2 regions of the Rhizobium sp. BK529 genome follow, and region 1 is predicted to be linked to the other one. Evidence: riboswitches for the same ligand, from Rfam matches in the RefSeq annotation. Region 1 holds a riboswitch; the other holds the start of a gene.
What was found. Region 1 has a riboswitch for thiamine pyrophosphate ahead of thiM (hydroxyethylthiazole kinase). Riboswitches for the same ligand answer to the same signal wherever they lie in the genome.
Positions count from the first base shown of each region.

Region 2: linked by a shared signal. The riboswitch ahead of FHX08_RS23540 (YkoF family thiamine/hydroxymethylpyrimidine-binding protein) and the one ahead of thiM (hydroxyethylthiazole kinase) in region 1 are both predicted to bind thiamine pyrophosphate.

Region 1 covers NZ_JACIAU010000002.1:304,633-309,960, forward strand. The annotation lists gene FHX08_RS18520 (GNAT family N-acetyltransferase) at 1-247, opposite strand, end outside; gene thiD (bifunctional hydroxymethylpyrimidine kinase/phosphomethylpyrimidine kinase) at 432-1,244, opposite strand; gene thiE (thiamine phosphate synthase) at 1,241-1,876, opposite strand; gene thiM (hydroxyethylthiazole kinase) at 1,873-2,673, opposite strand; TPP riboswitch at 2,724-2,823, opposite strand; gene FHX08_RS18540 (aldehyde dehydrogenase (NADP(+))) at 2,975-4,498, opposite strand; gene FHX08_RS18545 (hypothetical protein) at 4,497-4,709, shown strand; partial or broken gene FHX08_RS31505 (ribonuclease) at 4,694-4,813, shown strand; gene FHX08_RS18550 (hypothetical protein) at 4,935-5,328, opposite strand, start outside.
Region 2 covers NZ_JACIAU010000004.1:150,702-156,029, forward strand. The annotation lists gene FHX08_RS23515 (LysR family transcriptional regulator) at 1-421, opposite strand, end outside; gene FHX08_RS23520 (helix-turn-helix transcriptional regulator) at 494-835, opposite strand; gene FHX08_RS23525 (SDR family NAD(P)-dependent oxidoreductase) at 937-1,707, opposite strand; gene soxR (redox-sensitive transcriptional activator SoxR) at 1,797-2,261, opposite strand; gene FHX08_RS23535 (NADPH-dependent FMN reductase) at 2,342-2,917, shown strand; TPP riboswitch at 3,168-3,281, shown strand; gene FHX08_RS23540 (YkoF family thiamine/hydroxymethylpyrimidine-binding protein) at 3,272-3,880, shown strand; gene FHX08_RS23545 (ABC transporter permease) at 3,895-4,686, shown strand; gene FHX08_RS23550 (ABC transporter ATP-binding protein) at 4,683-5,328, shown strand, end outside.

The sequences.
Region 1 (5,328 bases):
TCGTGTCATAGCAGGCAAAGCCAAGCAGCTTTCCGTCCTCGACGGCGATCAGGCAGGCAACGGGCTGGCGGGAAAAGGCGACGGTGACTTCACTTGCCCAGTTTTCGCTGAAATGCTCCCGCACCCAGCTCACCACGATATAAAGTTCCGGCGGCAGGGCCGGACGGATCGCAATACCGACGGAGTCGGCTTTTGCTTTCAGTTCGGCGAGCTTCGTGGAATATAAGCTCACAAGCAGGTCGGACACCCGTTTTTCCTCCAGATATTCCGTTATTACGGAATGTATCCCCTTTTAATGTCATAGCTTTGGATATCTGGGCGGCGTTGTCAACAGGCTTTTGCCGGCTGGCCTCAGTTCAACTGAGGGTAGCCAGAAAGAAAGCGGCCCGGTTTGACCGGGCCGCCTGGTAATCCTTGAATTGTGCCCCGGCTCAGCGGTCCGCGTCTTTCCACAGGGCATGGAAATGATGGACGGGTCCATGTCCGGAGCCGACCGTCAATTCGCCCGCGGCGGCAACCGCTTGCGCCAGATAGGCCTTGGCTGCCGCGACGGCCATCTGAGGCGAAGCGCCCTTGGCGAGCTCGGCTGCAAGGGCGCTTGAGAGGGTGCAGCCCGTGCCATGCGTGTTTTTCGTCGGTACGCGCTTGGCTTCGAACCAGTGAAGACCGGATGCGATGGACAACACGTCGGGGCTCTCATCGCTTTCGAGATGGCCGCCCTTGACCAGCACCATATTGGGGCCGAGCGCACGCAAACGTTCGGCCTGCGCCCCCATCTGCTCGCGGTTTTCGGCAACCTGTTCGTGCAGCAGCGCGGCTGCCTCCGGCAGATTGGGAGTAAGCAATGTGGCAAGCGGCAAAAGGTGCTGTGTTAGTGCATCGATGGCTTGCGGGTCGAGGAGCGCTGCGCCGCCCTTGGCGATCATGACCGGATCAACGACGATGGGGATACCGCGATGCGGCGCCAGCGCCTCGGCGACCGCTTCGACAATGCCGGCATTGGCGATCATGCCGATCTTGACGGCATCGACGCGCACGTCAGCGAAGACGGACTTGATCTGCTGGGCAACGAAGTGCGGCGGCACGAGATGCACGCCGGTCACCCCCTGCGTGTTTTGCGCCGTCAGTGCCGTCAGCGCCGCCATGCCGTAGACGCCGCGGGCGGAGAAGGCCTTGAGATCGGCCTGGATGCCGGCCCCGCCAGATGGATCGGAGCCGGCGATGGATAAGACGTTGTGGATCATCGGCGAACCTTTCGGATTTCCTCGGCAATGCGAAGCGTCGCGGCCTTCGGATCAGGCGTGCCGCAGATCGCCGAGACGACGGCAAGCCCATCGGCGCCCGCTGCAAGGACGAAGGAGACATGCTCGCTCTTCAGGCCGCCGATCGCAACCGTTGGAACGGGTGCCGCTTCAACAAGCTTCGCCAGCCCATCGAAACCGATCGGCTGCTTGTGGTCGGTCTTGGTGGGCGTCGCGAAGACCGGCCCAATACCGGCATAATCGACGACCGCGGGATCGACGGCCGCTGCCAGAGCTTCGGTCTCCACCGACAGTCCGAGGATCATGTCCGGACCGATCATTACGCGGGCGGCGGCAGGCCCAATATCGTCCTGGCCGATGTGCAATCCATCGGCGCCGATCGCGATCGCCGCCTCCACATCGTCATTGACGATCAGCAAAGCGTCACTGCCCTTCAAAACTTCTTTCAGGGCAAGACCTGTTTCCACCATCCTGGCAGTTCCACCCCGTTTGTCGCGAAGCTGCACCATGGTCGCGCCACCTGCAACGGCAAGTCGCGTCGTTTCGACCATGCCTATGCCGGCACAGAGATCGGGGTCGAGAACCAGATAGAGGGAAAGATCGAAGCGTTTCATACTGCGTTGATCCTGACTTTCGCATCGAGTTTTGAGCCATCGAGCGCGGAAAGCGCATCGAGGAACCGCCAGGAGAAGGAGCCAGGGCCGCCCGCATCTTTTGCGGCCTCTTCGCCCGCGACCGCGAAAGTGGCGAGCGCTGCAACAGCTGCTGCGAAAGGATCTGCGGGAATGGTGGCAGCGAAGGCGCCAGTCAGGCAGGTGAGCGAGCAGCCGAGGGCGGTAACCTGTGGCATCAGCGGCGAACCACCTTCGATGCGCAGCGCCTGCGCACCGTCAGTGACGAAATCCACCACGCCGGTGACGGCGACGACTGCGCCATGCCGCTCGGCAAGCAACCGCGCGGAAGCCTCGGCCTGTTCGACCGGATCGCGACTATCGACACCCTGGCCGCGGCTTTCGCCGCCGGCAAGCGCAATGATTTCGGATGCATTGCCTCGAATGATGGTTGGGCGAAGCGCCAGGAGGTCAGTAACGGCCTTGCGGCGGAAGGCGGTGGCGTAATGGGCGACTGGATCAAGGACCCAGGGCTTGCCGCCCGCGTTTGCGGACGTCGCCGCCGCATGCATGCCATCGATCCATTGTGTAGAGAGCGTACCGATATTGACGGTCAATGCGCCGGCGATCGCCGCAAATTCTCCTGCCTCTTCGGCCGCATGGACCATGGCGGGCGAGGCGCCCGCCGCAAGCACGACATTGGCGGCGATGTTCATAGCCACATAGTTGGTGATGCACTGGACGAGCGGCGGTCTGGCGCGCATGGCCGTCAATAGTGCTCCGGGCGTCTTGTTCTCCATAGTACCCCTTTCAGGCGGGGTAGGCGCGGGAAAGACCATGCCAGAGCATGACTGCGACCCGAGCGACTCCCTCCGCCGGCATTATCCGGTTCAGGTTCGAAGGGTGCTTCTCAGCCTGTTCTTCAAGAACCGGCGCCCCTGTCTCTCAACGCCACCTTTCTCGCAGAGAATGGCGCCGCTGTCACGGGCAAAAATGACGGTTTTACGAATGAGGATTCTCCCGCTGCCACCGGTTGGAGCTTGCCAATTCCCTCCATGACCTCCGCAAAGGCCTTGCGTTGAGCTGGCAAGCTCCGAACGATCAACGCAGCGGAGCTGGAAGCAGGTTCGTCGTGAAGTCCTGATAGGAAACCGGACGCAGGAACCTGTAGATCGCCAGCGTCCCGACCGAGGTCGATCTGCCGTCAGCGGTTGCCGGGTAGGGGCCGCCATGCACCATTGCGGGCGATACTTCGACGCCGGTTCCGAAGCCGTTCACCAGCAGGCGTCCGGCAAGCATCTCCAGCTTAGGTACGAGGCGCTTTGCTTCCGGCTCGTCGTCGCTGGCGATGTGGAGGGCAACGGTCAGCTGTCCTTCCAGCCCGTCAAGGACGTGCTCGAGTTCGGCGAGATTCCGGCAGCGTACGAGGAGACCGGCTGCTCCGAAGACCTCGTCCTGAAGCTCGTGATGTGCGAGGAATGCTGCGGCCGTCGTCTCGAAAAGGGCAGCAGTGCCTTCAAATTCGTTGCCCGGCTTGCCGTTGGCGACGAGGCGGACTTCGGGATGTTTCTCCAGACGACCGACGCCTTCGCAGAAGGCCTTGGCGATCGATCCGGTAAGCATGGTCTGCGCGCTAACCTCCGGCAACAATTCCTGCGTCTTGGTGATGAAGGCATCGAGGCCCTCGCCCTCAACGGCAAGAATGAGGCCCGGATTGGTGCAGAATTGTCCGGCGCCCACAACCAGCGAACTTACGAAACCAGTGGCGATCTCTGCGGCGCGGCTTTTCAGAGCATTGGGGAAGAGGATAACCGGGTTGACGCTGCTCATTTCGGCATAGACGGGGATCGGCTGCTTGCGCTCGGAAGCGATCTTCATCAGCGCGGTGCCGCCGCGGCGCGATCCGGTAAAACCGACGGCGCGAATTCTGGCGTCCGCCACGAGCTTCTGCCCGACCTCGAAGCCGGTGTCGAAGAGAAGCGCGAATGTGCCGACATGCAGGCCGGCCTTGGCGACAGCGCGCTGAACGGCGCGGCCTACCAGTTCCGAAGTCCCCGGATGGGCGGAGTGCGCCTTGACGACGACAGGGCATCCGGCAGCGAGCGCCGATGCCGTGTCGCCGCCGGCGACGGAGAAGGCAAGCGGGAAGTTCGATGCGCCGAAAACCGCGACAGGACCGAGAGCAATGTTGCGCAGGCGCAGGTCAGGCTTCGGAACAGGCTTGCGGGAAGGATCCGCGCCGTCGAAACGGAGCTCCTGGAACCGACCCTCACGAACTTCTTTCGCAAACAGCCGAAGCTGTCCGGTCGTGCGGGCGCGCTCGCCTTCCAACCGTCCACGCGCAAGACCGGTTTCCGCCATACCGCGGACGATCAGATCATCGCCGATCGCTTCGATCTCACCGGCAATGGTCTCCAGAAAGGCCGCCCGCGTTTCGAGGTCAGTTTCCCGGTAGGAGGCGAAGGCTTCCCACGCAAGCTTGGTCGCCTCTTCGACGTCTTCCGCGGAGGCGCCACCGAAAGAAACGGGCAACGCCGCTCCAGTGGCCGCCTCGACGCCGAAAAGCTCGCCGCGCGTGCCGCGCTTTTCCGATCCCGCAACGAGCAGGCTTCCATTGATATTCATGACGGATTTCCTTTCAAAAAGATTCGGCACTTATATAGGCGTTCGCGCTCTCAATTTCACGACATCCTTCCCGAAGTCCTATCAATCGGCGCTGATCGAAATTCCACAGATGCTCGACCCGCGCCATCAACAATCCAATCGCGGATTTGCACCACCTATTCATCGTATGCCGAACCAAGGGCAGAAAGGCCATGGACGCTTGGCGCGTTGATCGGCTTTCTCGTGTGAACATGGCTTTCGCTCACTTTCACGATTGTGGGGCCCGAGCTGAATGCCGAGCTCGAACATCCGACCGCGAAAGATACGACAACAGGATAGCTCAAGCCCGTGGGAACGCGCGGCGCTTATGTCGGCGATACTCTGGGGTGAAACAGCGGATTGATCAGGAGCTTCTGGAAGGGGAGTGGCTGCCGGAAAATTTCTCCATCTGCTTTAATCAATCGGGCTGTACGGGCCGGATCGTATTCACTGAGACCTCGCCCTCAAGAACGCCTCGCACGAGATCGGTGCGATTCCGATCGATCTCGACCACCGTGTAAAGCTTGTCGTCGCGAAATGAACTCGCATTTGTCGTGGTCACATCCTCGGCAGGTGCTGCATCGACCTCCATGAAGTCAAGTTCGCGCCCGGCCGCGACAATCCGGGCGTCGCCTGCCGTTCTTGCTGCGACCACCACAACGCCATGGTTCGGCGAATTCGCCCATCTAGGATCATCTGGTGCTGCGATCGGTTCAAGTCGATAAACGCCAAGAGGCTCTCCTGCGGGACGCGCTGCAGTCTCCGCAGCCATGTCTTCCATTTGCGCCTTGCTCTCGACCGAACGCCCGAAG
Region 2 (5,328 bases), on a different contig from region 1:
CATCAATCTCGAGATTTTCGAGCATGCTCAGTACCTGCAGCGAATTGCGCGAGACGATGGAGAAGGTGACGTCGGGATGCCGTTCCTGGAACGGGGTGGTGATCCGAGACAACATGGCGAGCGCGGTCGGGATGGAAGCCAGACGCAGATGGCCGGAAAGACCTCTGCGCGCGGCGCGCATTTCCTCCCGCATGGTACGCGTATCGCCGACGATACGCCGCGCCCATTCGAGCACGCGCTGTCCTTCCGGCGTCAATCCTTGAAAGCGCGAACCGCGCTGTACCAGCATAACGCCAAGCTGATCTTCAAGCTGGCGAATGGCGGCCGACAACGTGGGTTGAGAGATACCGCATTCCTCTGCCGCACGACCGAAATGTTTCTCGTTGGCAAGTGCGATGAAGAATTCCAGCTTGTCGATCATTCGGCCTCCCTACCGAATTCGGGACACGGCCTATCTTTGCGGCTTGTCGGCGGCTTCGCAAGGTCTGCGGGCTCAGCTCTTCTCGGCAACCTGGAAGAGACTGAAAAGCGATTCGAGGAAATCCAGAACGCTCTTATTGCCCATACTGTAATAGACGAGCCGCCCTTCCCGCCGCGTATTGACTAGGCCTTCGAGCCTCAGCCGCGCAAGCTGCTGCGACACCATAGCCTGCTGTATACCAAGGATATCCTCGATCTCACCGACGGTCTTTTCCCCTTCCGACAGGATGCAGAGGATGAGCAGTCGTGTCTGATGGGCTAACGCCTTCAGGAGATCACTCGCCTCGTGGGCTTTGTCAGCAAGCTTCTGCAAGTCCTGGCCGGTCATACCCAGCTTCGGTTTAGGCAATGGCATTTGCTTCTCGGAAGGAGGTAATAAGGTAGATCAGAACAATATCATATTCGCAGAAGCGAATTGGTCAAATGTCACGAAATACCAAAAAAAGTCCAAGCAAATCAGCAGATAAGCTGGCCGCCATTGATCTCCAAGACTTGACCGGTGATATATCCTGAGAGTGATGGAGCCGCCAGGAAGAGATAGGCTGGCGCACAATCCTCCGCTGTTCCGAGCCGTTGCAGAGGGATAGACTTGCGGGCCTGTTCCAGTTTTTCGCGCGATGAATAGCGTGCATGGAAATCGGTATCGATCGTTCCTGGCGAGACGCAATTGACCCTAATACCGTCGGGCGCGAGCTCCCGGGCGAGCGCCTTGGAATAGGTCGCAACGAAAGCCTTCGACGCGGAATAGATTGCAGAACCAGGGCTTCCGCCGGTCGACGCCGAAATCGAAACCGTATTGACGATGGCAGCACCCTGCGCCGCCCGCAGCGCGGGAAGCAGAGCCCGCGTCAACTCCACCACCGACGTCTGGTTGAGGCGCACGATAGTCTCGTACTCGATATCCGTAAGTTCTCCGGCCGGAAAACGCCCGTGCATCGTACCGGCATTGTTGACTAGGACATGCACGGCATCGAAGAATTCAAGCGCCTCCTCCGCGAACTTTGCCGCGCCGCCCGGATGCAGGAAATCCGCCGGCAGCAGCAGGGCGCGGCGCTCCGATTCGGCCGTCAGGAGAAAATCCGGCAGTTCGCGTTCTCCGCCGCGACCGGTGTGGACGAGAACGCGTGCCCCGCAATCGAGAAACTGGCGGGCGATTTCCAGGCCGATACCCCGGCCGGCGCCCGTTACAACGACATTGCGGTTCTCGAACAGTTTGGGATGAAACACGAAGCTCTCCTCTTTGCGGGACCGGCCCCGCTGCTTGCGCCATTCGGCCTTAACATATGAGGAGATCGGCCAAAAGAAAGCCCAGCGGCCTACACATCCGGGTCCAGAAGCCGTGCACCAGTTCCTTCTTTGCCGAGTATGTCGAAAGGATTGCGTAGCGGACAGGCGTCGATGGAGAGACACCCGCAGCCGATGCAGCTCGTCAGATGATCGCGCAGCAGGCTCAGCCGCTTGATGCGGGCATCGAGATCGTTCTTCCAGAGCGCCGACAGTCTCTGCCAATCCTCGACGGTTGGTGTGCGGCTCTGCGGCAGGGTTTCGAACGCAGTCTGGATTTCGGCAAGCGGAATGCCGACGCGCTGCGCCACTTTGATGATACCAAGGCGCCGCAGCACATCGCGACCATAGCGGCGCTGGTTGCCGCGAGTACGGATGCTCGAGATCAGCCCCTTCGCCTCATAGAAATGCAGGGCGGAAACCGCAAGTCCGCTGCGCTCTGCCACCTCACCCACTGTCAGAAGCTTGCTCAAGGAGAATGTCGGATTCTGTTGCATGACCTATTGACCTCAATATTAGTTGAGGTTTTATAGACTGCGCTCCTGAGGCCGTAAAGCGACGTGAAAAGGAGCTATATATGCAGGAGCCCATGAGGCTTGCCGTCATCTACGGCAGCACGCGCGAGGGACGCATCTGCGAGCGGGTGGTCAAATGGCTTGCAAGAGAGCTGGCCCGCTTTCCGCAATTCAAAATCGACATCATCGACCCACTGGCATTTTCGCTCCCGCGAGAGCACATACCGCATCATCCGGAGGCGAGACGGCTGGCAGACCATCTCAACCGGGCCGATAGCTTCATTCTCGTCACCCCGGAATATAATCACAGCTTCACCGCCTCCCTGAAGTTCCTCATCGATCTCTTCGCAGAGCCCTGGCACGGCAAGCCGATTGCCTTTGTCTGCTATGGCGGCGTGTCCGGCGGGCTGCGGGCGGTCGAGCAGCTTCGCCTCGTCTTTGCCGAGCTCCACGCCGTCACAATTTGCGATGCCGTGAGCTTCAATTCACCTTGGCGCCGTTTCGACGATGAAGGCCGGCTTCACGATCCGGAAGATGCCCTGCGCCGGCTCGCGCGCATGATGGCCCAGCTGCAATGGTGGACCGAGGCGCTAATCGCCGCCCGCAACGATAGTCCTTATGCCGGCGCAGCCGCCTGAGACGACGACATCTGGTTCCGTTTCTGGCAGGTACGGAACCGGCTGGACACCCGGACAGGACCTCCGTCCGGGTGTTTCCCTTTCGCACCCGAGGCATCTCCGAGCTTCGACCACGGAGCTGCCTGGATAGATTGATAGCCTACAATATTAATGTGGGCCGAGACGGCTTAGTCAGCACCTTCGTACCGACGGTGTAGCCGGATAGGAATTTTACGGTTGCGGTAGGGGCCACCCGGTGCTAGCTTCCGCCACAATTTCACAGGGGAGCTCCGTATTGTCGGGGCTGAGATGTGAGGCGCATGCCTCCGGACCCTTCAAAGCTGATCTGGGTAATGCCAGCGGAGCGAGGTTTAAATGTTTTCCGGCGCACAAGTGTCTCTATATCCGATGTCCGGCAATTTCGTCGGCATCATCTTAGACGCGATCAAGGCTCTCGATCCCTATCGCGATCGCCTTCGCATCGAGACGGACGATATTTCCACGCTGATGGTCGGCCCGCCCGACGTCTTGTTTGCCGCCATGTGCGACCTTTTCGTCTCGGCTGCGGCAAGCGGCGAGCACTGTGTCTTGTCGGCGGCCATCTCGCGTGGTTGCCCCGGCGGGCCGGATGATGCGATCTGCGGCGCCGGCCTGTCTTTCAGCCGGTCCGAACCCCTCGCCGAGCGGGTGGAAGCTGCAATCGCAGCGGTCAGAGACACCACTGTGACTGGGCAGCCGACGGTCGCCCAATTTTCTCTCTATGTTATGGGAACGGGCACCCACATGGACGAGATCTACGGCTGCATCGATTTCCTGAAGCGTTCGGGCACATTCGACCGCTCCAAGAATTTCTGCACCAAGCTGCGTGGTGATGCCGGCGCGATCTTCGCGACCATCCATGAAGCCTTCTATCGCTTCGGCGATCCTGAAGGCCATGTGACGCTGGATATCACGGTATCCGCTAACAGCCCGAGCAAAGCCTGAGACGCCTGACGGCAATGACCTTACCGAAACCGGAATCGACATTCGCGCCATTGAGGCGGGCCTTGCCCGCCATTCTTGCCGTGTTTGCTTTCCTCGCCATCTGGGAGATCTATGTCGATCTCTCCGGCATCAAGCCCTCCATCCTGCCTTCGCCCTCCCGCATCATCACGCAGGGCTGGTTGAACAGACAGGCACTGCTCGACAATACCTGGCCCACGCTCAGCGCAACACTCGGCGGTTTCGCCCTGTCGCTGGCTTTCGCCCTTGCCTCGTCAGTTCTGATGGATTTCGTACCCTTCATGCGCCGCGCGATGCTGCCGCTCTTTATCGTCAGCCAGACGCTGCCACTGGTCGCAATCGCGCCTCTCGTCGTGCTCTGGTTCGGTTTCGGTCTGCTGCCTAAACTTCTGCTCGTGGCCCTCGTCACCTTCTTTCCGCTGCTCGTCGCTCTGCTGCAGGGCTATGAATCGACGGACCGGGATATTGCTGAGCTTCTGAGCTCGATGAAGGCAAGCCGCTGGCGCATCTTCCGCCTGGCGAGGCTTCCCTCCGCCATGCCCTTTTTCTTCGCCGGCCTGCGCATCTCGATCACCTATGCCGTGGTTGGCGCCATCTTCGCCGAATATGCAGGCGCTGCCCGTGGCCTCGGGATCTATATTCTCAACGCCAAAAACAATTTCCGGCCGGATCTTGTGCTCGCCGCCGTCATCGTCAGTGCTCTCCTGACGCTCTGCCTCTTCGGCCTCACACTGGCGGCACAGCGCTTCGTCATGCCCTGGCAATCCCCTCCGGAGAAGCGCCGATGAGCGGGATGCTCGAACTCAAGAATGTCTCGAAGTCCTTCGATGGCATGGAGGTGCTGAAGGACATTTCCCTTCATATTGCCAGAGGTGAATTCGTCTCGATCGTCGGCCCATCCGGCTCCGGCAAGTCGACGATCCTCCGGCTGCTGACACAGGCGCTGCTCGCCGATGGAGGTGACATTCTCTTTGAAGACACCCCGCTTTCGCAAGCGGCACATGCCTTCGCCTTCATGCCGCAGCGCGATGCGCTGATGCCGTGGCGAAGCGTCATCGACAACGCGATCCTTGGCCTGGAAGTGCACGGCATGCGACGCAGCCAGGCGCGCGCCGTTGCTGCCCCGCTCTTCGAGCGCTTCGGCCTTGCCGGTTTCGAAAATCACTATCCCGCCGCCCTTTCCGGCGGCATGCGCCAGCGCGCAGCTCTGTTGCGCACGGTGATCCAGCGGCAGGACATGCTGTTGCTCGACGAGCCCTTCGGGGCGCTCGACGCCTTGACCCGCACCCAGATGCAGGAATGGCTGCAGGATATGTGGACCGATCACCGCTGGACGGCCCTGCTGATTACCCACGATGTGCGGGAGGCCGTTTTCCTGTCCGACCGCATCTATGTGCTTTCCGCCCGCCCGGCGACCGTGGTCAGGGAAT